DNA from 3 places in the Bacillus haimaensis genome. Region 1 is predicted to be linked to each of the others. Evidence: a T-box and tRNA genes for the amino acid it is inferred to sense, from the RefSeq annotation. Region 1 holds a T-box; the other regions hold tRNA genes.
The links. A T-box is a leader RNA that pairs with one kind of tRNA and senses whether it is charged. The one in region 1 lies ahead of proS (proline--tRNA ligase), so its partner is inferred to be a tRNA-Pro.
Positions count from the first base shown of each region.

Region 1 (10,245 bases):
GGCAAGTGGTTAGGGACTCACTAACAATATTACCATATTATTCATAAGCGATTTCATTCTTCTCTACCAACATACCAAATATTCCGAACCTTATCTGCAACAGTTCCTCCCATTACCTGATACAATAGAAAATATAGAATGTCAAAGGGGGAACTCTCTATGAAAATACTTGTTGTTGGTGCAGGCGCGGTCGGCGGCTACTTTGGCGGCAGGCTGTTGGAAAAAGGCGAAGACGTGACTTTTTTGGTAAGGGAGAAGCGGAAAAGGCAGTTGGAGGCGACCGGCCTGGTTGTCAAAAGTGTACATGGGGATGCAGTGTTGCAGCCTTCTCTCCTTACAAGCGGTCAACAGGTGGAAGCCTATGACGTCATTTTATTATCCATGAAGGCTTATCACATGGAGGCGGCAGTGGAAGATTTCAAACCGTATGTCGGGCCTGGAACGATGATCGTTCCGTTGTTGAACGGGATATCGCATGTGGAAAAGCTGGTTACTGCCTTTGATGAAAAGAATGTCCTCGGCGGCTTGTGCTTTGTGGAATCGACGCTGGATTCAGAGGGCAGCATCGTGCAGACGAGCGGCATCCATGATCTCGTTTTCGGGGAACGCAACGGCGAGCGGACCGAACGGGTGTTGAAGCTTGCAGAGGTGTTTGGCGGTACGAAGAGCAATTTTGTCCTATCTGATAATATCAACCGGGATATGTGGCATAAGTATCTGTTTATCGCTACTTTGGCAGGTGCGACGACCTTGTTCCGCTCACCGATAGGCCCTATCAGGGAAGATTACCTGGGAGCTGCTATCATAAAAGATACCTTGCATGAAGTGGCAGCCGTGATGCGCAGTGTGGATGCACCGATTGCGGAAAATATCGTGGAACTGAACTGGGACAAACTCCACAGCATCGAAGCCGGCATGAAATCCTCCATGCAGCGTGACATGGAAAAAGGATTACCGGTTGAAGCGGACCACTTTTTCGGGTATCTGCTTGGGCTAGCGGCAGACAAAGAGATTTCCGTACCGACTTTGGAGAAAATCTACGCCAATTTGCGTATTTATGAAGGACAATAACGGTTTGAATGGTGCTTCCTGTGGGACAGGGGCACCCTTCTTTTATGAAAATAGGTAATTGCCGGTCTTAGTTAGAGGCTGATATTGGTTAATCGATCCAAAAGTGTGGGTGATCGAGCGGAAAATGGACCAAATCGATCCGTTGGAGAGGATAATTGATCCGAAACCTGTCATTATCGGTCCAAACCGTGCAATAATCGATCCAAAATACAAAAAATGGAAAAGTTTTTAACCAGACCTATAATTTCCCAAAAACGTATTCCAATCAAAAAGCGAACCCCCTCACAAAATTGTGCTGGAGTTCGCTTCCCTCTTTCCCATGCATTAAGTTAAACCTAGTAAGCCTTCGCCCAATACACCATATGCTTCGCTTTCGCACCGCAGCACACACACTCATCTGCCAAGCTCTCCTGCTCAAACGGCATGCAGCGCGATGTTGCACTTGTTTCTTCCTTGATCTTTTCCTCGCAACTCTGCTCGCCGCACCACATTGCTTTGATGAAGCCGGCCTTTTCCTCGAGCTGTGTCTTGAACTCGTCAAAGGTTACCGCCACGCTCGTTTTGTCCTCGCGATGCTGTCTTGCTTTTTCCAGCAGGCTCGCTTGGATATCCTCTAGCACCGAAGCAATGGTCGATTCCAATCCGTCCACCGATACCGTCAGCTTCTCACCCGTATCACGGCGCACGAGCACGACCTGGTTCTGCTCGATATCACGAGGTCCAGCTTCTAAGCGAAGTGGAATTCCTTTCATTTCGTACTCATTGAATTTCCAGCCAGGCTTCTTGTCGCTAGCATCAATGCCGACGCGAAACTGTGCAGCCAGACGCTCCTTCAAGTCGAAGGCAAAATCAAGCACTCCCTCTTTATGCTGGGCAATCGGAACAATCATCAGCTGTGTTGGAGCTATTCTCGGTGGAACGACCAAGCCCCGGTCATCGCCGTGGACCATGATCATGGCACCGATGATGCGCGTGGTAAAGCCCCATGAAGTCTGCTGTACATACTGCTGCTTGCCTTCTCGGTCAAGGAATTGGATGCCGAAAGCCCTCGCAAAACCATCACCAAGATGATGGGACGTCGCGGACTGCAGCGCCTTTCCGTCATGCATCAAACTTTCAATTGTGTACGTATGCTTCGCTCCAGCAAACTTTTCCTTCTCCGTTTTCTGGCCCTTCACGACCGGGATCGCGAGGAACTTTTCGCAGATCTCGGCATACACTTCGAGCATTTTCACCGTTTCTTCCTGTGCAAGCTCATCTGTCTCATGGCAAGTATGCCCCTCCTGCCACAGGAACTCTAGTGTACGAAGAAATGGTCGAGTCGTTTTCTCCCAACGCACCACGTTCGCCCACTGATTGTACAGCTTCGGCAGGTCGCGGTAGGAATGGATGATATTTTTGTAGTGCTCCCCGAAAAGCACCTCAGAGGTCGGGCGCACGACCAGACGCTCTGCAAGCTTCTCATCGCCGCCATGTGTCACCCAAGCCACTTCCGGTGCAAAGCCTTCAATATGGTCCTTCTCTTTTTGCAGCAGGCTCTCCGGAATGAAGAGCGGCATGTATACATTCTCATGGCCTGTTTCCTTGATGCGGCGGTCCAGTTCATTCCTGATATTTTCCCATAGCGCATAGCCATAGGGACGGATGATCATCGAGCCGCGCACACTCGAATAATCCACAAGCTCCGCCTTCGTCACGACATCGGTATACCACTGCGCGAAATCCTCATCCATACCGGTAATTCTCTCTACAAACTTCTTGCTCATCGCAAACACCTCTTTTATCAAAATAAAAAAAGCCACGCTCGTATAAGGGACCATTTCTGGCGGTACCACCCTCATTCAAAGCATCGCTTTACACTCTTCCATGGTAACGGTTTTGAACCGCTGCATCTTCAATCAATCCGACACAGAACTCCGAGGCAGGTTCGAATGAACATCTATAGGCGCCTTTCACCAATCAGCACCCTCTCTAAATAGACGCGACCATCCTACTAATCCTCTTCCACGTTTTCATATTTGAAAAGATTATATCCAGTTTGGTATGTATTGTCAATATTCTTAAAAAGGGAGCTCGTGCGTTCGATAGTCGATGCCCATTTCATCAAACCAGGCATTCAGGCCAGTCCATAAATTTTCACATAGCTTATAGAGGGTTTCTTTTTCACGAAGATCCCCGACTTCAAGAAACTCCACAAGCTCCCGATATCCGCCTGGCTTTGACTTCAAATCCAGTGACTCCTCATAGGTCCGAGCCCTTGTCGTGTAGTATGTACGGTTGGCCAGCCCGATCAATTTTGCGGTCTGCCAGGCCAGGTCCTTTGCACCAAGCGGAATATAGCTAGAATTCCCGTTTTCAAAATTGTTCCTGATTTTGCCCATCGTTTCATACGGTTCCCAAATCATGAATGTCCGCATCATGTCCCGCACCGATTCCTCCGATGCCTGAAACGGTACTTCCTTCAACTCAGCAAAAATCCCCTCTGGATCATGGATAGCTAGAACATTGACGAATGATCCTGCCCAGATGGACCAACCATCATCCATCCTTCTTGCCCGTTCAAACAGCTTGCTCTTTTCACGGCAGCTGAGCTCCAGCTTGAACTTGCCGTAAATGAATTCATGACCCGGAATCGATACGCCGTCCTTTGTCACCACGTGCATCTCGATATCGGAATAAAGGCCCTCTTTTTTATAGGCAGTGGAGCCGTAGACACCGACCGCTATGATATCCTCCCCGAATCTTTCCATCAATCGATCTGTAATAGTCCGGATCATGTTCATCTTCTCTTCCCTCGTTGTTGGTGAAGGGTATGCCAGCATGCTCCTAATCCCCAATCTCAATCAATTCTGTCTTCGTCCCTATTTTCACGGCCTGATAGCTTGCTCCCGCTACCGTTTGAAACAGGATCCCTTGAACGGATTCATCCTGACTAGCCAATTCCTGCATTTCTTCTTTTGATAGTTCATTAGAATCAAACATAACCGTGCCTTTTATTCTTAGGTTGTTGCCTTCCAATTTCTCCAACTCAACTATCTCGTGGTCTAGCATTCTTTCTTCAATCCAACCGGCAATCAACGGTTCGATGCTGTCTACATTTATCGCAAGCCCTTTACTATGGGTCAAGGTGATATCATATGTCATAAGCTGATGGCCTAGCTCCTCATCCCCTTCCATTGAGAAGGTCATTTCGTTAAGGCTTACCTCCATAGGCTCGCTCGTTTGCGGATCTGCACTGCAAGCACCCAGTAGGAAGGCTAGCAGGACAGAAAAAATTAAGCCCTTACATTTTCCGGCACTCATCAGATTGCCTCCTTTTTCAATAATGCTGTTTTCGCATACATTGTTGTTATTGACGTATCCAATGTAAACACGTAATATTACTTGCTATCGTGCTCTTTTCCCTTGTCATAGATTAATTTTCTTAGAATGATAAAGGGAAAAATGCTGTAAAAAATCCAAAAGCCGATTTTCTACGGACAAAAGCAACAAACTTTACGAAAAGAGCCTTAAAAAGATGCGCTCGGTTAAAATCTTAACATAATTTCCTGAAAATGGAGAGGGATAGCTTCCCTATTTTCAGATTTTTTGAAACTTTACATTTATAGTTCCGTATAACTAGAATAGTAGGGAGGCAAGGCATTCCTCTAATCTGAAAACGAAAGTAGGGACTGCACATGACCAAAGCACAAATCATCCAGCACCATCAAAAATTCATGAACTGGGTACAAACACTCGGCGACCTCTCTGAGTCCCAATGGAGAGCTCCAATTTCACATGAAAAATGGACCGTCGCAGAAGTGATCGGCCATCTGATTCCATGGGATGAATTTGTCCTACATAAAAGAATACCTTATTTTCTGACTGGCGAAACATTACCAACAGCACCAAATCCGAAGGTCGTAAACGAACTCGGGGCAAAGGATGCGAGAATGGAAGATAGTCAGGTGACCCTCCGCCGATTTCTTTCTACCAGAAGGCAGCTATTGGAGGAGATAGAGCAAATCGAGGAGCTCTATTGGGAGCAGGAGATTACAATTGGTGCCACTACTCTTAAGCTATCGGATTATTTTACAGACCTGGCCAAGCATGATGACCATCACGCTGACCAGATCAAAGCCATCCTTTGAAACTTTTTCTGCCTGTTGCCGTCTAGTGTTATAAAAGGGGGATTACCTATGAGATCAAGATTTATTTTGCCTGCATTCTTTCTTTTATTACTACTCGCATTAGCAGGCTGTGGAAAAACAGGAGAAACAGATGCGGCCGGGAATAAAATATACCCTCCTGATGAACAGGGGTATGTGGTGATTGACGGTGAAGAGAAAAAATTAGAAAAAGGGAATTACTCTTGGGAAGTGAAAAAGGGATTAACCACGGAGGTTACGCAGACAGATGCGGCTTCTCCCAATCAGATAGCAGAAAACGTTGAAGCGATTACGGCTCCGCCTGACACGGAAATGTCCTTTAAGCTTGTCGGCGATCCTACATTTAAAGTCTACCTCTGGAATAAGCAGGACCGCGAAAAAGAAATAGAATTGCAGGAAGGAAAATTTCGCACCCCAACTGAAAAGGGCCGGTACATTTATGAAGTATTGGCAGAATGGGAAAATGGGGAAATTTCATATACCTATGTCATCGAGCTTGAGTAGCCGGGGCGGGACCACCGTCCCTCCCCTACCCGCCTATCACTCTCCCAGAAAGCAGCTCCAATTCGGCAAGCTTTTCCTCTCGCACTTCTACATCCAATCGATATTTCTCCTCCAATACCTCCCACAGCAACTCCCCCTTTTCCTCAAAGGTCAAAGGCAGCAGCTTCACAAGCCTCCGAAATTCAGCAAGAAACTCCGTATAGGAAATCCATGAAAAATCAAACTGCTCCTCCAGTTCCCTTTTCAGCTTGCGGGTCAGCTTGGGACTGGCACCATTGGAGGTGACCGCCACTTGCAGATGGCCGCGCCTCACCGTTGCAGGAAAGGTAACATTTCCTTCTCCCGATTCATCCACCACACAAACGAGCTGTGAAGGAGGCAGTGTACGAACCAATTCCGCGTTCACCTCCCGGTTATTCGTTGCCAGAATGACAAGAAATGCTTCAGCAAAATCAGAAGCCAAAGCACCCCGTTCTACAAGTTTATATCCTTTTAAAACGGAAAGTTCCAGTACCTCTTCTGAAAATCCAGGCGCAATAAAGGTGATATCGGCCAGCTCCGCATCCAGCACCTTTGCCTTTCGCGCAGCAATTCTGCCTCCACCTGCTATCACTACCATCTTTCCTCTCAAATCAATGACTAGCGGCTGCATATTCCGCCCCCTTTCCTGACGCCCGTTCCACTACTATATCCTGGATAGCCTGATGACGGCTAAGCGGCTCGATCAACACGATATCCTGTCCGGCACGCCGTCTCTTTTTCACCTCACGGGTCACTTCATTCAGCAATAACCCGGCAAAAAGCAAATACGGAACCACGATGACTCTGCCGTCGGCTACTTTGCTGATCTCCTCGATTCCTGCTGCGAACAATGGTGTGGTCGCAGCCAAATAACAAACCTCCACCCGCGAGATTCCAAGTCTTTTGCCAATAGCTTCTTTTATCAAGACAAAGGCTTCATGGATGGCAGAATCACTGCTTCCTCTCCCCACCAGCAGAAGGGAGTCGGCAGCCTTCACTTCCCCGGCTTTCGTTCTCACAAGTTCACATATTCCCTTGACGATCCTGTCCTGCACCCCGAATGCTTCTGCAAGCCGCACGTTCACTTCGGGGAATTTTTCACGCAAAGGCGCTAACGCTTCCGGGATATCCTCTTTTATATGCCCGGCGGTTAAAAGAAAGATAGGGACAACCGTGATTTCCGTCGCACCCCTTGCCACACAGTGTTCAAACCCTTGCGCGATAAACGGTTCGGCCAGCTCTAGAAAACTGATTTCCTGAATGGGAACACTCACCTTCTCCATTACCTTCTGTAAAAATCCCTTCGCTTCCTCCGCTCCATGTTTGGAACGGGTTCCATGTCCAATGTACAGAATCGCTTTCGACACAGTGGATGCTCCTCCCTTCTATCCATGCACTACCGGCAGGTGAGGGACAACCTCCTCCTCAAACCAGTGTAATCTTTCGTGAAGCTTCACCACTTCCCCAATGACAATCATGCTTGGGTTGCTGATGCTGGCTTCCTTCACCTTGCGTTCTATGTTTACGAGTGTGCCGACAACTGTCCGCTGCTCATTCAACGTACCCCAATGCACAAGTGCAATCGGTGTTTTCGGGGACTTCCCGTTCTCCTGGAGGTGACGGACGATGTTCGGCAGTTGGGAAACGCCCATGTAGACGCAGATCGTATCCACCGCATGCGCAAGATTTGCCCATTGGTGCTCAGCCTCCTTATCACCCGCCTGATGACCCGTCACAAAGGCAAAGCTTTTGCTTAGCGTCCGGTGGGTGACTGGAATTCCTGCGTAGGCTGCAGCCCCGATACCGGCTGTGATTCCCGGTACCACTTCGAACGGCACATCATTCCTCGCGCACTCCTCCGCTTCCTCGCCTCCGCGGCCGAACACGAAAGGGTCTCCACCTTTTAATCGAACGACCTGCAGCCCCTTCTTTGCATATTTGACAAGAAAGTGATTGATCGTCTCCTGCTTCATCGTGTGGTAGTGTGGTAGTTTTCCGCAGTAGACAAGCTGGGCTTCCTTTTTTGCATAGTTTAATAGTTCAGGATTCACGAGACGGTCGTACAGGATGACATCGGCCTGCTCGAGGCAGCGCAGCCCCTTCACCGTTATCAAATCGGGATCCCCAGGTCCTGCACCAACTAAAAATACCTTTCCTGTCATGCGCTACCACCCTTTCTCCTCTGGATCTAAAATATAGCCGCTCTTTTTTCCCAGGCGCTTTTTCTCTCGTAAAATAATTTCCTTTACTCTTGGTCCTTTCAGATAAAACTTCTCCAGTTCGACATCCAGATGCTGAAATGCCGCTTCATCATTCTCTGCAAAAATAACGGATACGATTTCCTTTGCTTCGAGGGCTACATCAAATCTATACAGATATGCCATCGATTTCTTTTCCTAAAATAGTATCGAGTACATGCTGCAGGGCAGGTACTCCGACCCGTCCCACGAAGTCGAAGAAAGACTCCCCTATATCCTTCTCGGCCAGGAAGTAGAGCAGCAGCTCCTCGAGCACATCCGTCAAATCCTCAGCAGCAACCTTCCCCTTCAGCTTTTCATTGAACTTGCCGCCTTTATTCAAGGTGCCTCCCACATAGATTTCATAGGCTTCGACCATTTCCTTCTTTTCATTGCGTAGCTTCATCCCCTGCAGACCGATATCGGCAATCTGGCGCTGGCCGCAGGAATTCGGGCAGCCAACCATATGCATGCGGATCGGCACATCAAGGCTGATCCGTGCATCCAGTTCCTCGGCGATAAGGCGCATCCGTTCCTTCGTTTCCACTAAAGCCAGATTGCAATATTCAATTCCCGTGCATGACACTGCATGACCGATGAAGGAATTCGGATTGATGGAAATGCGCTCGAAAATCGGCTCCTTCAGCAGTGCCTCCACGTTTCCAATAGGAATATTCGGAATAATCAGATTCTGTGAGTTGCAGGTACGGATCTCCCCATTTCCATATTTTCCAGAGATCCTCGCGAGTTCGAACACCTCATCGGCATCGAGACGTCCAACCGGTACATTGAAACCGAGGAACTTCAATCCTCCCTGCTTCTGATCCTGGACTCCGTAGAAATAGCCAGCATTCCATTCTTCCTTTGGCTCCACGCCCTTGGAAGGAAGTGGACCTGTGTATTCCAGTAGCTTTTCCTTGAACTTTTCCGCCCCCAATCCGCGACAAGGAATTTCAAGCGGGCGAGATGGCGCTTCTCCCGGTAGCCGAAATCTCGGAATATCGTCGTAACTGCAATTGCGACTTCAAGCGTCCGCTCCGGTTCCACAAACACATCAATCGTTTCTGCCAGGAAAGGTCTCGAAGATAACCCGCCACCCACTTTCAAATGGAAGCCTATCTTCTCCACCCCATCTATCACCTTTGTTGCCGGTGTAAAAGAAACACAGTTTATTTCCGCGTTCGAAGCATTCTTTTTGTTCGCGCTGATCGACATTTTGTATTTTCGAGGAAGGTTCGAGAAATCCTCATTTTTCTGAAAGAAGTCATAGACCTCTTTTACAATGGCGCTCGTGTCAAACAGCTCATCCGGATCAAGGCCTGTGATCGGATTTCCGACAATTGTTCGCGTGATATCGCCGCACGCCCCCGCACTTGAAAGCCCAACCGCTTCCAGACGATTGAAAATATCCGGAATCTGTTCAATCTCCAGCCAATGGAACTGGATCGCCTGCCTGGTCGTAATATCAAATACACCACGACCGTAATCTCTGGCAATGCCTGCAAGCGTCTCGACCTGTGCCTTTGTAAGGATCCCCGATGGCACATTCACTCGCATCATGAAATAACCGTCCTCTTTCGGGCGCTGCAGATAGAGTCCGGCCCACTTGAATAGATCCCACTGATTCTCTGGGATGGATTCAAAACCGTTTTGCGCGTAGTGCGGGATGTCATCCAGAATACGCAGCCCATCCTTCTCGAGCTTCGCCTTCTCCGTCTTGTTCAACTTCTCGTTTTCTGCCCAATGCTTTACATATGCCAATCTGTTCCCCTCCTAGATAATTTTCTGTAGTCGCAGGTAGTCAAGAATGGTCGTTACCGACTCTTCCACACTAGAACGTTCGGAATGGATGGTGATCTCCGCATTTACCGGTGCCTCATAAGGGGAATCGATTCCTGTAAAATCCTTGATTTCCCCGCGGCGCGCTTTGGCATACAACTGCTTCGGATCTCTTTTTTCACATTCCTCAAGCGGACAGTCGATAAAGACTTCGATGAATTCCGCCTCTTCAAACAGCTTCCGGACCTGTTTCCTGTCCGCCCTAAACGGCGAAATGAAGGCGGTCGTGACAATCTTCCCGCTGTCGACGAAGAGCTTCGCCACCTCCCCGATACGCCGGATGTTTTCATTGCGGTCCTTTTCCGTGAAGCCAAGATCCCGATTCAATCCATGCCGGACATTGTCGCCATCAAGTACATACTCATTGATGCCCTGACGGTACAGCTCCTTGGATACGGCATTGGCGATGGTGGATTTTCCGGAGC
Region 1 covers NZ_CP158164.1:3,583,366-3,593,610, forward strand. Annotated here, with positions in the region: gene ABN702_RS18235 (ketopantoate reductase family protein) at 160-1,071, shown strand; gene proS (proline--tRNA ligase) at 1,407-2,837, opposite strand; T-box leader at 2,880-3,087, opposite strand; gene ABN702_RS18245 (kanamycin nucleotidyltransferase C-terminal domain-containing protein) at 3,132-3,893, opposite strand; gene ABN702_RS18250 (hypothetical protein) at 3,898-4,374, opposite strand; gene ABN702_RS18255 (DinB family protein) at 4,749-5,201, shown strand; gene ABN702_RS18260 (hypothetical protein) at 5,250-5,723, shown strand; gene ABN702_RS18265 (NAD(P)-dependent oxidoreductase) at 5,749-6,375, opposite strand; gene ABN702_RS18270 (sirohydrochlorin chelatase) at 6,356-7,111, opposite strand; gene cobA (uroporphyrinogen-III C-methyltransferase) at 7,130-7,906, opposite strand; gene ABN702_RS18280 (DUF3906 family protein) at 7,910-8,128, opposite strand; partial or broken gene ABN702_RS18285 (nitrite/sulfite reductase) at 8,112-9,742, opposite strand; gene cysC (adenylyl-sulfate kinase) at 9,755-10,245, opposite strand, start outside.

Region 2 (10,245 bases), 1.4 Mb from region 1:
TTCGGCAGAATGACCCTTACATCCGTACCAAGCTTTTTCAGTTCCTTAGGCAATGCTCCCGCAACATCGCCCAAGCCACCAGATTTTACAAACGGAACACATTCCGATACGACAAACAATACCTTCACGAATTCATCAGAGCTCCTTGTACTGTACCTTTTCTAACTAGATATGGAGAATCTTGTTTACCTGTTATTGCCGTGCCATCCTCTACCTTTACATCTTTGTCTAGAATGACAGAATCTAAAACACAATTCGATCCGATTACACCTTTTTGCATGACAATGCTATTTTTGATGACAGTCCCTTTGCCTACTTTCACACCTCGGAAAATGATACTATTTTCCACATGCCCTTCAATGATAGCACCATTGGCTATCATGCAGTTCTTAACAAAGGCATCCTTGCCATAGCTTGTCGGCGGTTCATCCTTGACTTTTGTAAGGATGGGCTGGTTCTTCATGAACACTTGCTGCCATACAGCAGGATTCAGCAGTTCTAAGCTATGCTTATAATAGCTTTCAATGGAATCTATGACAGCCGCATAACCAGTAAATTCATAGTTACAGACCTTATACCCGCTATTCATATCGTCTACTACATCCATTATGCTTCCATAGCCTGTTTTTTCATAGTTCATAAAAAGCTTTACCAGCAAATCCTTTTCTAAAATAAATATGTCCATGGACTCTTCCTGATGAAGAACATGTGTAATATCACAGCGGTTATTCAAATGGCGCTCTAGCATTACCTTGAAATTCATATTACAAACCGTATAGCTGTTTGAGATAACCACATACTTCTGCGTGCTTCTCAGAAAGAAATCTTCATTCTCCTTGAAATGCTGAAATGACCCTGTATTTCCGTCCACTTCCCCCACAGAGCTTGGGAAAAAGAACAAGCCGTCACGTTTACGGTCCAAATCCCATTGCTTGCCTGAACCCAGGTGATCCATCAATGAGCGATACTGAAATCGAGGAAAAATTGCTACACTTTGAATTTCCGAGTTTACCATATTGGATAAAACAAAATCGATCAGGCGATAACGGCCGCCAAACGGAACAGCAGCGATAGACCTCTTTAACGTAAGCTCCTTCATTTCTTCATTATGAATGGTCGCATCAATGATTCCGAGCATAGATTTATTCATGATTCTCATCCTTCCTTTGGCGTATTCTAATTATGATATAGAGAAAATCCCTTTTTCCATCATTTCTTCCGTGACCAAAATGATTTCATCTTCATTTTTTTCTGGGCATATGACAACTCCATCAGGGATCACAAGTCCGGAAGGTACGATTGCCTTATTGATATAGACATTTTCACCAATCACCGCATCTGGCATCAGGACAGAATTTTGAATAACGGAATTCTTCCCTACCTTCACTCCCTGGAAAAGGACAGAATGATCGATTTTCCCTTCGATGAAGCAGCCTTCATTGACAAGGGAATCATTTACATCCGCACATGGAGCAATATATTGAGGAGGCTGATTTGGGTTGACTGAATAAACACGCCAGTCATATTCAAACAAGTTCAACTCGCAATCCTCTTTTAATAGATCCATGTTGGCTTCCCATAAGCTTTTAACCGTTCCGACATCCTTCCAATAGCCTTCGAAAGGATAGGCTACCAATCTCTTATTCTCTTCAAGCAGCAAAGGAATGACATCCTTTCCGAAATCATGGCTGGAATCCGGGTTACGATCATCCATCTCCAAATATTCCTTCAGAACGGACCATTTGAAAATATAGATTCCCATGGATGCAAGATTGCTTTTCGGGTTGGCCGGCTTCTCGTCAAATTCCACTACTTCAAGCTTTTCATTCGTATTCATGATTCCAAAGCGGCTTGCTTCCTCCCATGGAACCTCCACTACTGATATGGAGACATCAGCATCCTTCTTAATATGATAATCCAGCATTTCTGCGTAGTTCATTTTATAAATATGGTCACCAGATAGGATAAGCACATATTCAGGCTCATATTGCTTTAAGTAGTTAAGGTTCTGAAAGATGGCACTTGCCGTTCCCGTATACCATTTCACACCGGAGGATTCCGTATATGGAGGTAAAACGGTCACTCCTCCATTTTTACGATCCAGGTCCCATGCACTTCCAATTCCTATATATGAATTTAATACAAGTGGCTGATATTGTGTCAAAACGCCAACCGTATGAATCCCGGAGTTGGTGCAGTTGCTTAATGCAAAATCAATGATCCGATATTTCCCACCGAACGGTACAGCAGGTTTTGCAAGTGTTTTAGTCAAGGAACTTAATCGGCTTCCTTTTCCTCCTGCCAGTAACATTGCTACACATTTATTCTTCATCATCTCCCATTACTCTCCCCTCGAATTTTCCTAGGACGCCACATGCTCACTCCATAGGGCGCAACATTGACCATCATATGAAACTCCTTGCCGTGATATGCACCTTCCTGCGCACTAATTACCTCCTCATTTCCGATACCTGTACCACCAATCTGTACGTGATCGGAATGGAAAACCTCTTCATAATCCGCTAAAAGTGGAACACCAATTTTATACTGTTCATAGGACGCTCCGGTAAAATTACATAAGACCACGAGTGTATCAGATTGCTTCTTTCCTTTTCGAACAAAGGAGAAAATGCTTTGTTCCCGATTATCTGCATCAATCCACTCAAATCCATCAGGTGAATGATCCAGTTCATATAAAGCCTTTTGACTCTGGTAGAAGGCAAGCAGATCTTTTACATATAGATTCATCTGCTGATGTGTTTCATACTCTTCCAGTAGGAACCAGTCGAGCTGCTCGAGGTCCTTCCATTCATCAAACTGGCCAAATTCACTTCCCATGTATAGCAGCTTTTTACCTGGATGGGCGACCAGAAAAGCATACAATAGCCTCAGCTGCTTGAACTTATCCTGGTATTCTCCTGGCATCTTATTCAATAAAGATTTCTTCCCATGGACTACTTCGTCATGGGAAAAAGGTAAAATGAAATTCTCTGAAAAGGCATAGACTATGGAAAAGGTGACCTTGTCATGCAAATGCTTCCTTTGCTCGGGAGGAGCCTCCATATAGCTAAGAATGTCATTCATCCAGCCCATATTCCATTTATAGTTAAAACCAAGTCCTCCAACAGATGTAGGGGAGGTAACCAATGGCCAATCCGTTGAATCCTCCGCGATCATCAGTGCACTGTAGTCGAATTCAAAAACCGCTTCATTCAGCTTTTTCAAGAATTCCTGTGCAAAAGGATTCGCATGGACTTCCTGCGTATTGGGCCAATACAGCATATTGGCAACAGCGTCTACCCTGAATCCATCCACATGGAAATGCTCCATCCAAAACATCGCATTGGAAATCAGAAAGCTTCTTACTTCAGGCTTCCCCAAATCGAAATTGGACGTTCCCCATACCTCATTTTCCCGATCATTGTAGGTTTGATACTCAAATGTTGGAGTTCCATCAAACATGGATAGCCCATGCGCATCCTTACAGAAGTGTCCAGGTACCCAATCCAGTATCACCCCGATATCCTCTTGATGACAGGCATCAATAAAAGCCATTAACTCACGTGGAGTGCCATAACGGCTCGTTGCAGCATAATAACCTGTCCCCTGATATCCCCAAGACCTGTCATAAGGATGCTCAATCAATGGCAAGAGCTCTATATGAGTAAATTTATGCTCTTTCACATAGGGAATCAATTCTTCTATTAGCTCCAAATAGGAGTATAGCTCTCCGTTCTCCTTCTTTTTCCATGAGCCCATATGTAATTCGTAAATGAACATCGGCTTCTCATACACTAGCTTTCTCTTTTTTCGTCTCCGCCAGTTTTGATCCTTCCACTTGTATCCTTCCAGGTCATAGACGATGGAAGCGGTCTTTGGACGGACCTCTGCATGAAATGCAAATGGATCAGACTTATGTAACACTTCCCCTTCTTTTGTCACTATTTCATATTTGTAAAGGTGGCCAGTTAGCTCTTCTGGCAATTGAATACTCCAGACACCCTCATTATTCAGTTTTTCTAATACGTATTCTTTTCCATTCCAGTCATTGAATGTACCAATCAGCCTAACCGCCTTTGCATGAGGTGCCCAGACTGTAAACCTGGTGCCGACAACCTTTTTCCGATGCTTTATTACATGTGCACCAAAAAGCTCATAGCTTTTATACAAGGTCCCTTCATGAAATAGGTGCAGCTGAAAATCAGTGGCGCTCGTTGCAATCAATATCGTCACCCTTTCGGAATAGTTTCAAAAAGATTATTGTTATACTTTACTATTCTCTTTTTTAACCCATTCTCCTTTTTACGACAAGGTCCAATCGCTAGACACGAAATTACAAAATTCACAATATTTTGCTATTTTGTCGAAAATACGCTGTTTTACGGAAACCGCTTCCATTACCATCCCTTCAGAGTTCTTGATATGACTGAATAAATGTAAAGGTTTACAATAAAGAAAATATGACAGGATATTCAATTGTTTTATAAGAGATTTTGTCGAAAAGTTTTTTACAGAAAAAGAAGGGTGAATGAATGTGGAAGCGGTTACATCTTAAAAGTTATATAAAAATAATAATATTATTATTTGAATTTGGGTTTTATTGGGTAGTATATGGGGTATAAAAATAAGTTAGAAGAAGTTTCTTTGGGGAATAAGGAGCAGCTAGTTTAGGAGGAATTTGATTGGACTGATATCGTTTATAATGAGAAAATCCGGGGATCAAAAAATAATATAAGATCAAATTATCATATTTTTTATTACGACGTAAAGAGAAGAAAGGCTTATTCAAACAAATTCGCAAAATAAAAAAAGCCATGATATTTATAAAAATACCACAACTTTTTGATGACCCGTACGGGATTCGAACCCGTGTTACCGCCGTGAAAGGGCGGTGTCTTAACCGCTTGACCAACGGGCCGCATGATTGAATTTTGATGGCGGAGAAGGAGGGATTTGAACCCTCGCGCCGCTTACACGACCTACACCCTTAGCAGGGGCGCCTCTTCAGCCACTTGAGTACTTCCCCGAATATGGCTCCACCAGTAGGATTCGAACCTACGACCCTTCGGTTAACAGCCGAATGCTCTACCGCTGAGCTATGGTGGAATAAATCATATGGTGGGCCTAAGTGGACTCGAACCACCGACCTCACGCTTATCAGGCGTGCGCTCTAACCAGCTGAGCTATAGGCCCATATGGAGCGGGTGATGGGAATCGAACCCACGACATCAGCTTGGAAGGCTGAGGTTTTACCATTAAACTACACCCGCAAAAAAAAAAGGGCGACTGATGGGAATCGAACCCACGAATGCCTGAACCACAATCAGGTGCGTTAACCACTTCGCCACAACCGCCATAATACTATTTTTTTGTAGAACTGGTGCCGGCGATAGGAGTCGAACCCACGACCTACTGATTACAAGTCAGTTGCTCTACCAACTGAGCTACACCGGCTAATGTTCATTAATATAAAAATGGTGGCTCGGGACGGAATCGAACCGCCGACACATGGATTTTCAGTCCATTGCTCTACCAACTGAGCTACCGAGCCACTATTAAGTTAAAAATGGCGGTCCCGACCGGGATCGAACCGGCGATCTCCTGCGTGACAGGCAGGCATGTTAACCGCTACACCACGGGACCATTTGGTTGCGGGGACAGGATTTGAACCTGCGACCTTCGGGTTATGAGCCCGACGAGCTACCGGACTGCTCCACCCCGCGACAATGTAAATACATATAAAATTCTCATCATTCTTATATATATAATGGAGGAGGAAGGGGGATTCGAACCCCCGCGGGTTTTGACGCCCCTGTCGGTTTTCAAGACCGATCCCTTCAGCCGGACTTGGGTATTCCTCCGAATATAAGAATTTCTGGTGGACCTTGTAGGACTCGAACCTACGACCGGACGGTTATGAGCCGTCTGCTCTAACCAGCTGAGCTAAAGGTCCTTTTTTTGGTAGCGGCGGAGGGAGTCGAACCCACGACCTCACGGGTATGAACCGTACGCTCTAGCCAGCTGAGCTACACCGCCAAAAAAGTGAAGTTTATATTTCTATAAGTGGAGCCTAGCGGGATCGAACCGCTGACCTCCTGCGTGCAAAGCAGGCGCTCTCCCAGCTGAGCTAAGGCCCCAAATGAAATCTTAATGGTCGGGAAGACAGGATTCGAACCTGCGACCCCTTGGTCCCAAACCAAGTGCTCTACCAAGCTGAGCTACTCCCCGTAAATGGCGCGCCCGAGAGGACTCGAACCCCTAACCTTTTGATCCGTAGTCAAACGCTCTATCCAATTGAGCTACGGGCGCTTATGAAAGTTATTTTGCTTCTGCGAAGAAAATCTGGTGCCGAGGACCGGAATCGAACCGGTACGGTAGTCACCTACCGCAGGATTTTAAGTCCTGTGCGTCTGCCAGTTCCGCCACCCCGGCAAGTCTGTTGGAGCGGAAGACGGGATTCGAACCCGCGACCCCCACCTTGGCAAGGTGGTGTTCTACCACTGAACTACTTCCGCGTTATAAAATTACAATGCGGGTGAAGGGACTCGAACCCCCACGTCAAAGACACTAGATCCTAAGTCTAGCGCGTCTGCCAATTCCGCCACACCCGCAAGATAAATGGTGTGCCATGAAGGACTCGAACCTTCGACCCTCTGATTAAAAGTCAGATGCTCTACCGACTGAGCTAATGGCACGTAAAATATTTAAGAAAAGTGGTGCCGGCGATAGGAGTCGAACCCACGACCTACTGATTACAAGTCAGTTGCTCTACCAACTGAGCTACACCGGCATGAAATGATGATTATTTTCACTGCGTGAAAAATGGTTGATTATTTTCACTACGTGAAAAAATCTTGGTGGAGGATGACGGGATCGAACCGCCGACCCTCTGCTTGTAAGGCAGATGCTCTCCCAGCTGAGCTAATCCTCCGAATATATATAGCCTGGCAACGTCCTACTCTCACAGGGGGACAGCCCCCAACTACCATTGGCGCTGAAGAGCTTAACTTCCGTGTTCGGTATGGGAACGGGTGTGACCTCTTCGCTATCGCCACCAGACTATTAATATTATATAAACTTTTGAAAGAAAATCAAGCATTATTTGCTATATTCCTTCAAAACTAGATAACGTTTTTCTTATCAAGATTCACAAGTGCCGTTCATTGTTTTTTGGGTTAAGTCCTCGATCGATTAGTATTCGTCAGCTCCACATGTCGCCATGCTTCCACCTCGAACCTATCTACCTGATCATCTTTCAGGGATCTTACTTACCGAAGTAAAAGGAAATCTCATCTTGAGGGGGGCTTCATGCTTAGATGCTTTCAGCACTTATCCCGTCCGCACGTAGCTACCCAGCTATGCCTTTGGCAAGACAACTGGTACACCAGCGGTGCGTCCATCCCGGTCCTCTCGTACTAAGGACAGCTCCTCTCAAATTTCCTGCGCCCACGACGGATAGGGACCGAACTGTCTCACGACGTTCTGAACCCAGCTCGCGTACCGCTTTAATGGGCGAACAGCCCAACCCTTGGGACCGACTACAGCCCCAGGATGCGATGAGCCGACATCGAGGTGCCAAACCTCCCCGTCGATGTGGACTCTTGGGGGAGATAAGCCTGTTATCCCCGGGGTAGCTTTTATCCGTTGAGCGATGGCCCTTCCATGCGGAACCACCGGATCACTAAGCCCGACTTTCGTCCCTGCTCGACTTGTAGGTCTCGCAGTCAAGCTCCCTTGTGCCTTTACACTCTGCGAATGATTTCCAACCATTCTGAGGGAACCTTTGGGCGCCTCCGTTACTCTTTAGGAGGCGACCGCCCCAGTCAAACTGCCCACCTGACACTGTCTCCCAGCCCGATAAGGGCTGCGGGTTAGAATTTCAATACAGCCAGGGTAGTATCCCACCGACGCCTCCACCGAAGCTAGCGCTCCGGCTTCTCAGGCTCCTACCTATCCTGTACAAGCTGTACCAAAATTCAATATCAGGCTACAGTAAAGCTCCACGGGGTCTTTCCGTCCTGTCGCGGGTAACCTGCATCTTCACAGGTACTATAATTTCACCGAGTCTCTGGTTGAGACAGTGCCCAGATCGTTACGCCTTTCGTGCGGGTCGGAACTTACCCGACAAGGAATTTCGCTACCTTAGGACCGTTATAGTTACGGCCGCCGTTTACTGGGGCTTCGGTTCAAAGCTTCGCTTGCGCTAACCTCTCCCCTTAACCTTCCAGCACCGGGCAGGCGTCAGCCCCTATACTTCGCCTTACGGCTTCGCAGAGACCTGTGTTTTTGCTAAACAGTCGCCTGGGCCTATTCACTGCGGCTCTCTCGGGCTTTAACACCCTAACAGAGCACCCCTTCTCCCGAAGTTACGGGGTCATTTTGCCGAGTTCCTTAACCAGAGTTCTCTCGCTCACCTTAGGATTCTCTCCTCGCCTACCTGTGTCGGTTTGCGGTACGGGCACCATACTCCTCGCTAGAGGCTTTTCTTGGCAGTGTGAAATCAGGAACTTCGGTACTATATTTCCCTCGCTGTCACAGCTCAGCCTTATAGGAGAAGCGGATTTGCCTACTTCTCAGCCTTGCTGCTTAGACGCACATATCCAACAGTGCGCTTACCCTATCCTTCTGCGTCCCCCCATTGCTCAAACGGAGTGGAGGTGGTACAGGAATATCAACCTGTTATCCATCGCCTACGCCTTTCGGCCTCGGCTTAGGTCCCGACTAACCCTGAGCGGACGAGCCTTCCTCAGGAAACCTTAGGCATTCGGTGGAAGGGATTCTCACCCTTCTTTCGCTACTCATACCGGCATTCTCACTTCTAAGCGCTCCACCAGTCCTTCCGGTCTAGCTTCAACGCCCTTAGAACGCTCTCCTACCACTGTTCGTAAGAACAGTCCGCAGCTTCGGTGATACGTTTAGCCCCGGTACATTTTCGGCGCAGAGTCACTCGACCAGTGAGCTATTACGCACTCTTTAAATGGTGGCTGCTTCTAAGCCAACATCCTGGTTGTCTAAGCAACTCCACATCCTTTTCCACTTAACGTATACTTTGGGACCTTAGCTGGCGGTCTGGGCTGTTTCCCTCTTGACTACGGATCTTATCACTCGCAGTCTGACTCCCATAGATAAGTCTTTGGCATTCGGAGTTTGACTGAATTCGGTAATCCGATGAGGACCCCTAGTCCAATCAGTGCTCTACCTCCAAGACTCTAACATATGAGGCTAGCCCTAAAGCTATTTCGGAGAGAACCAGCTATCTCCAGGTTCGATTGGCATTTCACCCCTACCCACACCTCATCCGCTCACTTTTCAACGTGAGTCGGTTCGGGCCTCCATTCAGTGTTACCTGAACTTCACCCTGGACATGGGTAGATCACCTGGTTTCGGGTCTACGACCACGTACTCATTCGCCCTATTCAGACTCGCTTTCGCTACGGCTCCGTCTCATCGACTTAACCTTGCACGGGATCGTAACTCGCCGGTTCATTCTACAAAAGGCACGCTATCACCCATTAACGGGCTCTAACTACTTGTAGGCACACGGTTTCAGGATCTATTTCACTCCCCTTCCGGGGTGCTTTTCACCTTTCCCTCACGGTACTGGTTCGCTATCGGTCACTAGGGAGTATTTAGCCTTGGGAGATGGTCCTCCCTGCTTCCGACGGGATTTCTCGTGTCCCGCCGTACTCAGGATCCACTCAGGAGGGAACGAAGTTTCAACTACAGGGTTTTTACCTTCTATGACGGACCTTTCCAGATCGCTTCATTTACCCCGTTCCTTTGTAACTCCATGTTGAGTGTCCTACAACCCCAAGAGGCAAGCCTCTTGGTTTGGGCTAATTCCGTTTCGCTCGCCGCTACTCAGGAAATCGCGTTTGCTTTCTCTTCCTCCGGGTACTAAGATGTTTCAGTTCCCCGGGTCTGCCTTCAGTACCCTATGTATTCAGGTAAAGATACTGCTCCATTACGAGCAGTGGGTTTCCCCATTCGGAAATCTCCGGATCAAAGCTTACTTACAGCTCCCCGAAGCATATCGGTGTTAGTCCCGTCCTTCATCGGCTCCTAGTGCCAAGGCATCCACCGTGCGCCCTTAATAACTTAACCGTTGACAAACTAATTGTCATGTTTTTTCGATATCAGCGATGATATCTTAAAAGAAAATTACTAAGATGAACGATACTTGTGAATGTATCTTGATATTACTTAACGTTATCTAGTTTTCAAGGAACATGGCTACTGATTTGC
Region 2 covers NZ_CP158164.1:443,204-453,448, reverse strand. Annotated here, with positions in the region: gene glgA (glycogen synthase GlgA) at 1-128, opposite strand, end outside; gene ABN702_RS02175 (sugar phosphate nucleotidyltransferase) at 125-1,150, opposite strand; gene ABN702_RS02170 (glucose-1-phosphate adenylyltransferase) at 1,181-2,335, opposite strand; gene glgB (1,4-alpha-glucan branching protein GlgB) at 2,332-4,224, opposite strand; tRNA gene ABN702_RS02160 (tRNA-Glu) at 4,847-4,918, opposite strand; tRNA gene ABN702_RS02155 (tRNA-Ser) at 4,936-5,026, opposite strand; tRNA gene ABN702_RS02150 (tRNA-Asn) at 5,032-5,106, opposite strand; tRNA gene ABN702_RS02145 (tRNA-Ile) at 5,117-5,193, opposite strand; tRNA gene ABN702_RS02140 (tRNA-Gly) at 5,197-5,270, opposite strand; tRNA gene ABN702_RS02135 (tRNA-His) at 5,282-5,354, opposite strand; tRNA gene ABN702_RS02130 (tRNA-Thr) at 5,379-5,454, opposite strand; tRNA gene ABN702_RS02125 (tRNA-Phe) at 5,476-5,551, opposite strand; tRNA gene ABN702_RS02120 (tRNA-Asp) at 5,568-5,643, opposite strand; tRNA gene ABN702_RS02115 (tRNA-Met) at 5,647-5,723, opposite strand; tRNA gene ABN702_RS02110 (tRNA-Ser) at 5,769-5,861, opposite strand; tRNA gene ABN702_RS02105 (tRNA-Ile) at 5,877-5,953, opposite strand; tRNA gene ABN702_RS02100 (tRNA-Met) at 5,960-6,036, opposite strand; tRNA gene ABN702_RS02095 (tRNA-Ala) at 6,065-6,137, opposite strand; tRNA gene ABN702_RS02090 (tRNA-Pro) at 6,152-6,228, opposite strand; tRNA gene ABN702_RS02085 (tRNA-Arg) at 6,233-6,309, opposite strand; tRNA gene ABN702_RS02080 (tRNA-Leu) at 6,344-6,432, opposite strand; tRNA gene ABN702_RS02075 (tRNA-Gly) at 6,441-6,515, opposite strand; tRNA gene ABN702_RS02070 (tRNA-Leu) at 6,531-6,611, opposite strand; tRNA gene ABN702_RS02065 (tRNA-Lys) at 6,620-6,695, opposite strand; tRNA gene ABN702_RS02060 (tRNA-Thr) at 6,715-6,790, opposite strand; tRNA gene ABN702_RS02055 (tRNA-Val) at 6,856-6,931, opposite strand; rRNA gene rrf (5S ribosomal RNA) at 6,943-7,059, opposite strand; rRNA gene ABN702_RS02045 (23S ribosomal RNA) at 7,172-10,104, opposite strand.
Region 2: it has a tRNA-Pro gene. The T-box ahead of proS (proline--tRNA ligase) is inferred to sense a tRNA for this amino acid. The anticodon was not compared.

Region 3 (10,245 bases), 110 kb from region 1:
AGGGTTTATTGGTTTTTTTCATCATTGTTTTAGCTTTAGTGGGTTGTGGCAACGGAGAGAGTGCAGGTACAGTTAGTGGGGAAGAAGGATTATCTTCTACATTTAAGGAAAACGATCAAAACTTCGAAGTAATACATGCTTACCAATTATTCAATCCATATTATGAAGAATCAAAGAGCCTTCCAAAAGAAGAAGTTTTGGCTTTATATAAATCGAGTATCATTGACCAGGTCAACGATAAATGTTTTAAAGACGGCGAAAATATTCAAATGGCGGAAACAATCTTGAACGAGGAGCCCAAGAATAGAATTGCCGTTCAGGACGTAATCAAAAAAATCGATTATGCAAGTACAAATAAAGCGGTAAAAGAAGCACTAATTCAATCTTCAAAACTATTACCATCTGGAAAAGATACAACTGTTTGTATTTTCCCTACCAATGACTCTTCTACTTTATCGTTTTCGGCCGGTTCAGGGAAGATCATCCTATTATACAACCGCAACTATTCACCTGATATCATCAAATCTGCTGTAGCACATGAATACTATAATAGTGTCGCTTATGAGAAGCAATTTGCTGATTCAACGACTGTCCTGGACCAACTAGTCAATAAAGGAAAGGCGGTCATGTTCGAAAAAACTGTTTTCCCTAATTTCTCTTTAACACCGGTTGATGAAGCCTTCAAAAAGGAACAGTGGGCAAAGATCGAAGGAGATCTTGGCAACTCTGATCCTGATAGAGGAAATGCCATCCTCAAAGGTGGCGCACAGGTACAGCAGCTTCCAAAAAGCTATGGAGCAAGCGAAGGCTATAAAATGGTTAAGGCCTATCTTGATGCAAATCCAGACATACCAATCGAAGAATGGGCAGCGAAGCCTGCAAGTGAGATCTTCGAAGAAACCGATTATCAAGCAAATTACAATTAAGCAAAAACCCTCGCCATCTTGTGATGGCGAGGGTTTTTTGTATGTGTTGTGTTATGAAATGGGTTCGCAAAACAGTTTGGCATCAACTATGTGTGGTTTGGCACGAACTATGGGGTTTTTGGCACGAACTCGCCGTGGTTTGGCATCAACTCTCCCTGGTTTGGCACGAACTCCAATAAAAGCATAAAAAATAGCCTGTGTTTCTAGGCTCATTTTAGTAAGATGCTGTATTTAACTTGTAAATTCAATTCACATTCACCATTCAGCAATTTTATTAGTATAAAAAAGACCAAAAAAAATAACGAAACCAAGTTTCGTTTTCTTTAAAAATGGCGGTCCCGACCGGGATCGAACCGGCGATCTCCTGCGTGACAGGCAGGCATGTTAACCGCTACACCACGGGACCTTATTGGTTGCGGGGACAGGATTTGAACCTGCGACCTTCGGGTTATGAGCCCGACGAGCTACCAGACTGCTCCACCCCGCGATAATAATATGTATAGTAATTATAAGCCTGGCAACGTCCTACTCTCACAGGGGGACAGCCCCCAACTACCATTGGCGCTGAAGAGCTTAACTTCCGTGTTCGGTATGGGAACGGGTGTGACCTCTTCGCTATCGCCACCAGACATATATTATTATACTATAACTTTGAAAGATATTCAAGCATTATTTGCTATATTCCTTCAAAACTAGATAACGTTTTTCTTACCAAGATTCACAAGTGTCGTTCATTGTTTTTGGGTTAAGTCCTCGATCGATTAGTATTCGTCAGCTCCACATGTCGCCATGCTTCCACCTCGAACCTATCTACCTGATCATCTTTCAGGGATCTTACTTACCGAAGTAAAAGGAAATCTCATCTTGAGGGGGGCTTCATGCTTAGATGCTTTCAGCACTTATCCCGTCCGCACGTAGCTACCCAGCTATGCCTTTGGCAAGACAACTGGTACACCAGCGGTGCGTCCATCCCGGTCCTCTCGTACTAAGGACAGCTCCTCTCAAATTTCCTGCGCCCACGACGGATAGGGACCGAACTGTCTCACGACGTTCTGAACCCAGCTCGCGTACCGCTTTAATGGGCGAACAGCCCAACCCTTGGGACCGACTACAGCCCCAGGATGCGATGAGCCGACATCGAGGTGCCAAACCTCCCCGTCGATGTGGACTCTTGGGGGAGATAAGCCTGTTATCCCCGGGGTAGCTTTTATCCGTTGAGCGATGGCCCTTCCATGCGGAACCACCGGATCACTAAGCCCGACTTTCGTCCCTGCTCGACTTGTAGGTCTCGCAGTCAAGCTCCCTTGTGCCTTTACACTCTGCGAATGATTTCCAACCATTCTGAGGGAACCTTTGGGCGCCTCCGTTACTCTTTAGGAGGCGACCGCCCCAGTCAAACTGCCCACCTGACACTGTCTCCCAGCCCGATAAGGGCTGCGGGTTAGAATTTCAATACAGCCAGGGTAGTATCCCACCGACGCCTCCACCGAAGCTAGCGCTCCGGCTTCTCAGGCTCCTACCTATCCTGTACAAGCTGTACCAAAATTCAATATCAGGCTACAGTAAAGCTCCACGGGGTCTTTCCGTCCTGTCGCGGGTAACCTGCATCTTCACAGGTACTATAATTTCACCGAGTCTCTGGTTGAGACAGTGCCCAGATCGTTACGCCTTTCGTGCGGGTCGGAACTTACCCGACAAGGAATTTCGCTACCTTAGGACCGTTATAGTTACGGCCGCCGTTTACTGGGGCTTCGGTTCAAAGCTTCGCTTGCGCTAACCTCTCCCCTTAACCTTCCAGCACCGGGCAGGCGTCAGCCCCTATACTTCGCCTTACGGCTTCGCAGAGACCTGTGTTTTTGCTAAACAGTCGCCTGGGCCTATTCACTGCGGCTCTCTCGGGCTTTAACACCCTAACAGAGCACCCCTTCTCCCGAAGTTACGGGGTCATTTTGCCGAGTTCCTTAACCAGAGTTCTCTCGCTCACCTTAGGATTCTCTCCTCGCCTACCTGTGTCGGTTTGCGGTACGGGCACCATACTCCTCGCTAGAGGCTTTTCTTGGCAGTGTGAAATCAGGAACTTCGGTACTATATTTCCCTCGCTGTCACAGCTCAGCCTTATAGGAGAAGCGGATTTGCCTACTTCTCAGCCTTGCTGCTTAGACGCACATATCCAACAGTGCGCTTACCCTATCCTTCTGCGTCCCCCCATTGCTCAAACGGAGTGGAGGTGGTACAGGAATATCAACCTGTTATCCATCGCCTACGCCTTTCGGCCTCGGCTTAGGTCCCGACTAACCCTGAGCGGACGAGCCTTCCTCAGGAAACCTTAGGCATTCGGTGGAAGGGATTCTCACCCTTCTTTCGCTACTCATACCGGCATTCTCACTTCTAAGCGCTCCACCAGTCCTTCCGGTCTAGCTTCAACGCCCTTAGAACGCTCTCCTACCACTGTTCGTAAGAACAGTCCGCAGCTTCGGTGATACGTTTAGCCCCGGTACATTTTCGGCGCAGAGTCACTCGACCAGTGAGCTATTACGCACTCTTTAAATGGTGGCTGCTTCTAAGCCAACATCCTGGTTGTCTAAGCAACTCCACATCCTTTTCCACTTAACGTATACTTTGGGACCTTAGCTGGCGGTCTGGGCTGTTTCCCTCTTGACTACGGATCTTATCACTCGCAGTCTGACTCCCATAGATAAGTCTTTGGCATTCGGAGTTTGACTGAATTCGGTAATCCGATGAGGACCCCTAGTCCAATCAGTGCTCTACCTCCAAGACTCTAACATATGAGGCTAGCCCTAAAGCTATTTCGGAGAGAACCAGCTATCTCCAGGTTCGATTGGCATTTCACCCCTACCCACACCTCATCCGCTCACTTTTCAACGTGAGTCGGTTCGGGCCTCCATTCAGTGTTACCTGAACTTCACCCTGGACATGGGTAGATCACCTGGTTTCGGGTCTACGACCACGTACTCATTCGCCCTATTCAGACTCGCTTTCGCTACGGCTCCGTCTCATCGACTTAACCTTGCACGGGATCGTAACTCGCCGGTTCATTCTACAAAAGGCACGCTATCACCCATTAACGGGCTCTAACTACTTGTAGGCACACGGTTTCAGGATCTATTTCACTCCCCTTCCGGGGTGCTTTTCACCTTTCCCTCACGGTACTGGTTCACTATCGGTCACTAGGGAGTATTTAGCCTTGGGAGATGGTCCTCCCTGCTTCCGACGGGATTTCTCGTGTCCCGCCGTACTCAGGATCCACTCAGGAGGGAACGAAGTTTCAACTACAGGGTTTTTACCTTCTATGACGGACCTTTCCAGATCGCTTCATTTACCCCGTTCCTTTGTAACTCCATGTTGAGTGTCCTACAACCCCAAGAGGCAAGCCTCTTGGTTTGGGCTAATTCCGTTTCGCTCGCCGCTACTCAGGAAATCGCGTTTGCTTTCTCTTCCTCCGGTACTAAGATGTTTCAGTTCCCCGGGTCTGCCTTCAGTACCCTATGTATTCAGGTAAAGATACTGCTCCATTACGAGCAGTGGGTTTCCCCATTCGGAAATCTCCGGATCAAAGCTTACTTACAGCTCCCCGAAGCATATCGGTGTTAGTCCCGTCCTTCATCGGCTCCTAGTGCCAAGGCATCCACCGTGCGCCCTTAATAACTTAACCGTTGACAAACTAATTGTCATGTTTTTTCGATATCAGCGATGATATCTTAAAAGAAAATTACTAAGATGAACGATACTTGTGAATGTATCTTGATATTACTTAACGTTATCTAGTTTTCAAGGAACATGGCTACTGATTTACATCACTTCATGCGATGATTCAGAGCGTTACTTCATGCTGCCATGCGCTGAGGAATCCAACTTCTTGAATTCACTTGCAGACGCAAGCGCATATTTTTTTGAGAGAATGCTCTCTCAAAACTAAACAAAACAAACAGCGTCATATTCCTTAGAAAGGAGGTGATCCAGCCGCACCTTCCGATACGGCTACCTTGTTACGACTTCACCCCAATCATCTGTCCCACCTTAGGCGGCTGGCTCCAAAAGGTTACCCCACCGACTTCGGGTGTTACAAACTCTCGTGGTGTGACGGGCGGTGTGTACAAGGCCCGGGAACGTATTCACCGCGGCATGCTGATCCGCGATTACTAGCGATTCCGGCTTCATGCAGGCGAGTTGCAGCCTGCAATCCGAACTGAGAACGGTTTTATGGGATTGGCTCGACCTCGCGGTTTTGCTGCCCTTTGTACCGTCCATTGTAGCACGTGTGTAGCCCAGGTCATAAGGGGCATGATGATTTGACGTCATCCCCACCTTCCTCCGGTTTGTCACCGGCAGTCACCTTAGAGTGCCCAACCTAATGCTGGCAACTAAGATCAAGGGTTGCGCTCGTTGCGGGACTTAACCCAACATCTCACGACACGAGCTGACGACAACCATGCACCACCTGTCACTCTGTCCCCCGAAGGGGAAAGCCCTATCTCTAGGGTTGTCAGAGGATGTCAAGACCTGGTAAGGTTCTTCGCGTTGCTTCGAATTAAACCACATGCTCCACCGCTTGTGCGGGCCCCCGTCAATTCCTTTGAGTTTCAGTCTTGCGACCGTACTCCCCAGGCGGAGTGCTTAATGCGTTAGCTGCAGCACTAAAGGGCGGAAACCCTCTAACACTTAGCACTCATCGTTTACGGCGTGGACTACCAGGGTATCTAATCCTGTTTGCTCCCCACGCTTTCGCGCCTCAGTGTCAGTTACAGACCAGAAAGTCGCCTTCGCCACTGGTGTTCCTCCAAATCTCTACGCATTTCACCGCTACACTTGGAATTCCACTTTCCTCTTCTGCACTCAAGTTCCCCAGTTTCCAATGACCCTCCACGGTTGAGCCGTGGGCTTTCACATCAGACTTAAGAAACCACCTGCGCGCGCTTTACGCCCAATAATTCCGGATAACGCTTGCCACCTACGTATTACCGCGGCTGCTGGCACGTAGTTAGCCGTGGCTTTCTGGTTAGGTACCGTCAAGGTGCGAGCAGTTACTCTCGCACTTGTTCTTCCCTAACAACAGAGCTTTACGACCCGAAGGCCTTCATCACTCACGCGGCGTTGCTCCATCAGACTTTCGTCCATTGTGGAAGATTCCCTACTGCTGCCTCCCGTAGGAGTCTGGGCCGTGTCTCAGTCCCAGTGTGGCCGATCACCCTCTCAGGTCGGCTACGCATCGTCGCCTTGGTGAGCCGTTACCTCACCAACTAGCTAATGCGCCGCGGGCCCATCCTTAAGTGATAGCCGAAACCATCTTTCAATAAGGAACCAGGAGGTTCCTTATATTATCCGGTATTAGCTCCGGTTTCCCGAAGTTATCCCAGTCTCAAGGGCAGGTTGCCCACGTGTTACTCACCCGTCCGCCGCTGACTTACAAAAGCAAGCTTTTGTAAGTCCGCTCGACTTGCATGTATTAGGCACGCCGCCAGCGTTCATCCTGAGCCAGGATCAAACTCTCCAATAAAGAGTTTGAGCTTATGCTCAAATGTTGACTAGCTTATGTTTCTTTTTCGTTCTTTGTTAATCTCTATAAGATTAACGTGGACGCTGTTGTTTTGTTTAGTTTTCAAAGATCATTAAATCATTTTGGAGCGGGTGATGGGAATCGAACCCACGACATCAGCTTGGAAGGCTGAGGTTTTACCATTAAACTACACCCGCTAAAAACAAAATCGGGAAGACAGGATTCGAACCTGCGACCCCTTGGTCCCAAACCAAGTGCTCTACCAAGCTGAGCTACTCCCCGTTTAATTTATATGTTGGCGCGCCCGAGAGGACTCGAACCCCTAACCTTTTGATCCGTAGTCAAACGCTCTATCCAATTGAGCTACGGGCGCTAAATTTAGTTGTAATTTTCGTTAGCCGCTCAATGGCGACTTAACTATCATACCAAGTGCAGCATTCAATGTCAACACTTTTTTCGAAAAGTTATTTCGATGCGGCCGAGAAGAGTCGAACTTCCACGGGGTTGCCCCCACTAGGCCCTCAACCTAGCGCGTCTGCCATTCCGCCACGACCGCATATATAAGGCTGAAAAAATATGGTGCGGGTGAAGGGACTCGAACCCCCACGTCAATGACACTAGATCCTAAGTCTAGCGCGTCTGCCAATTCCGCCACACCCGCAAGGTGTTAGTACAAAAAATAAAGATGGCTGGGCTAGCTGGATTCGAACCAACGCATGTCGCAGTCAAAGTGCGATGCCTTACCGCTTGGCTATAGCCCATCGAATAGATGTTTATTTAAAAAGGAATAAGTTCCTCTGGTGGAGGATGACGGGATCGAACCGCCGACCCCCTGCTTGTAAGGCAGGTGCTCTCCCAGCTGAGCTAATCCTCCAGGATAGAAATGGGAAGCAAAACATGCAGTTTTGCATCCCACTTAGTAGTGACCCGTACGGGATTCGAACCCGTGTTACCGCCGTGAAAGGGCGGTGTCTTAACCGCTTGACCAACGGGCCTGAAATATTATGGCGGAGAAGGAGGGATTTGAACCCTCGCGCCGCTTACACGACCTACACCCTTAGCAGGGGCGCCTCTTCAGCCACTTGAGTACTTCCCCGAATATGGCTCCACCAGTAGGATTCGAACCTACGACCCTTCGGTTAACAGCCGAATGCTCTACCGCTGAGCTATGGTGGAACGGTACATGAAATAGTTTTACGAACGTTGCACCCTACGGTACAAAAACCATTAACAAATCGCTATTCTTTCAAATAGGCGACTTCCTTTATTTTAATAAGCTTGTCTTAAAATGTCAAGCCTTTTTAAAACAGAAAAAGATATATGATTATAACATTTTGTACGCTTCGTAAAATAGCGACTTTAATAAAATAGCACAGGTTAATCCTTTCTGTCAATACGGTCTGTGACTTCTTTTAACCTTCCTCTGCATTTCCCGCAACGGTACTTCACTATATTAACTCTTCTTACCCGTTTATATACTTGCTGGCATTGTACACATTCATAATAGCGATAGTTTTTCGGTTTATTGGATGGGGCTTCTATCGGTGTACAGAAGCGAGGCGCCCCTACCTTTTTCAGGAGAATCCTGAAGTCCTGGTCTCGGTGCTTATACCCCATCCCTCTTTGATGAAGGTGATAGTGGCAAAGTTCATGCTTGATGATACCGATCAACTCATCCATTCCTAGGGCATCGTAGTATCGTTTATTTATTTCGATATCGCCTGAAGATGTCAGGTACCTTCCCCGGTCGTCTTAAGACGCGGGTTGAAAGAAGCTCTATGGATAAATGGGAGGTTGAAGTATTTTAAGGAGGTTTCTTCAATCAGGGTTTGCAGATGTTTGTCATCCATGTGTATCTTCCTTTCCTTTGAACCAACACAAGTATACTGCATAAACTACTTATACATAAAGGAAAAGTATTTAAATTTAAGGAGGTAAGCCTTATGCCCTCTTGGTTTAAAAAACAGATGCAACGCGCCTACTTGGAAAAAGACAGATATCAGATTAAGATGCTGAATCAATGTTGGTTTTTTTATCATAAAAAGAACGGATAGAAAAAGAAATGCCGCTCCTGGGATAAGGGGCGGCATTTCTTTTTCATTATTTAGACCTCCTGCTTTTCAGGGGCAAGCATGGTGAGGGAGACTCTTCCCTTGTTCACCTCAACACCGTCCACCCAGACTGTTACGATATCTCCTACTGAGACGACATCGAGCGGATGCTTAACAAAGCGGTTGCTGAGTTTTGAGATGTGGACAAGTCCATCCTGTTTGACTCCGATATCAACGAAAGCGCCGAAGTCCACGACGTTACGGACGGTTCCTTCGAGTTCCATCCCTTTTTTCAGATCTTCAAGCTGCAGGACATCCTTCTTCAATAGAGGTGTCGGCATATTATCTCGCGGATCACGCTCCGGGCGGATCAGGGACTCTATAATGTCCTGTAGCGTAATGTCACCGATGCTCAAGTCTGCTGATAACATTTGGACATCAACATTCTTCAAAGCTAGCTGCAGCTTCTCGGTCCCGATTTCCTTTTCAGAAACTCCTAATTGCTTTAAGAGCTTTTTTACATCCGGATAGGTTTCGGGGTGGATATCTGTTCTATCTAACGGCTGCTTACCGTCGATGATACGCAGGAAGCCGATACACTGTTCATAGGTTTTGGCTCCAAGTCTTGGAATCCCTTTCAATTCTGAACGACTGCTGAACTTCCCTTGCTCATCCCTCTTTTTGATAATGTTGTTGGCCACCGTTTTCGATAATCCTGCCACATACTGCAAAAGGGAGGATGATGCGGTGTTAACATTTACGCCTACTTGGTTTACTACTGTTTCGACCACGAAGTTTAGGGATTCAGCCAATCGTTTTTGGGCAACGTCATGCTGGTACTGCCCGACACCCACTGATTTCGGATCGATTTTCACCAGTTCCGCTAATGGGTCCTGTAGACGGCGGGCAATGGAAACAGCACTTCTTTCTTCTACTTGAAGGTCAGGGAACTCCTCCCGTGCAAGATCAGAGGCAGAGTAGACGCTTGCACCGGCCTCATTTACGATCAGGTAGGATATGCTTTTTCCTGATTGCTGGATAACTTCTGCAATCAATTGTTCCGTTTCCCTTGAAGCGGTCCCGTTCCCTATCGCAACCACCTCGATGTTATAGGTCTGCAGGACATCCAATAGTTTCTGAATTGCCTCTTTCCGTTTATTGACTGGGGCATGAGGATAGATAACTCCAATAGTAAGAACCTTTCCAGTTTCATCCACTGCGGCAAGTTTACACCCGGTACGATAGGCGGGATCTACACCAAGCACAACTCTGCCCTTCAAAGGTGGCTGGAGCAAAAGATTCCGCAGGTTTTCTGAGAAGATATGTATTGCCTGCTCTTCCGCCTTTTCGGTCAGTTCTTTTCTCAGTTCCCGTTCTATGGCAGGTTCGATCAAGCGCTTATAGCTGTCCTCGACTGCCTCTTTTATTAATGATGCGACGAGAGAATGTTCTCTTTTAATCACCTGTTTGTTTAAATAAGAAAGAACTCTTTCTGCAGGCGCCTTAACGGAGACGCGTAGGACATCCTCTTTTTCCCCACGGTTTACAGCAAGTACTCTGTGTGGCAGTACTTTATTAATCGGTTCTTCATATTCGTAATACATCGCAAAGACTTGTTTTTCATCTTTCTCTTCAGACTTGACTACCGACACGATTCGGCCCTGCCTAAAGGTCAGGTCACGGATGTATTGGCGATAAACCGCTTCATCCGAGACCATTTCCGCAATGATATCCTTTGCACCTTCCAACACTT
Region 3 covers NZ_CP158164.1:3,689,980-3,700,224, forward strand. Annotated here, with positions in the region: gene ABN702_RS18700 (DUF2268 domain-containing putative Zn-dependent protease) at 1-926, shown strand, start outside; tRNA gene ABN702_RS18705 (tRNA-Asp) at 1,257-1,332, opposite strand; tRNA gene ABN702_RS18710 (tRNA-Met) at 1,337-1,413, opposite strand; rRNA gene rrf (5S ribosomal RNA) at 1,439-1,555, opposite strand; rRNA gene ABN702_RS18720 (23S ribosomal RNA) at 1,668-4,599, opposite strand; rRNA gene ABN702_RS18725 (16S ribosomal RNA) at 4,892-6,441, opposite strand; tRNA gene ABN702_RS18730 (tRNA-Gly) at 6,565-6,638, opposite strand; tRNA gene ABN702_RS18735 (tRNA-Pro) at 6,650-6,723, opposite strand; tRNA gene ABN702_RS18740 (tRNA-Arg) at 6,738-6,814, opposite strand; tRNA gene ABN702_RS18745 (tRNA-Leu) at 6,915-6,997, opposite strand; tRNA gene ABN702_RS18750 (tRNA-Leu) at 7,019-7,102, opposite strand; tRNA gene ABN702_RS18755 (tRNA-Gln) at 7,128-7,202, opposite strand; tRNA gene ABN702_RS18760 (tRNA-Val) at 7,240-7,315, opposite strand; tRNA gene ABN702_RS18765 (tRNA-Glu) at 7,365-7,436, opposite strand; tRNA gene ABN702_RS18770 (tRNA-Ser) at 7,447-7,537, opposite strand; tRNA gene ABN702_RS18775 (tRNA-Asn) at 7,543-7,617, opposite strand; partial or broken gene ABN702_RS18780 (SprT family protein) at 7,819-8,291, opposite strand; gene cmpA (cortex morphogenetic protein CmpA) at 8,385-8,495, shown strand; gene ABN702_RS18790 (Tex family protein) at 8,546-10,245, opposite strand, start outside.
Region 3: it has a tRNA-Pro gene. The T-box ahead of proS (proline--tRNA ligase) is inferred to sense a tRNA for this amino acid. The anticodon was not compared.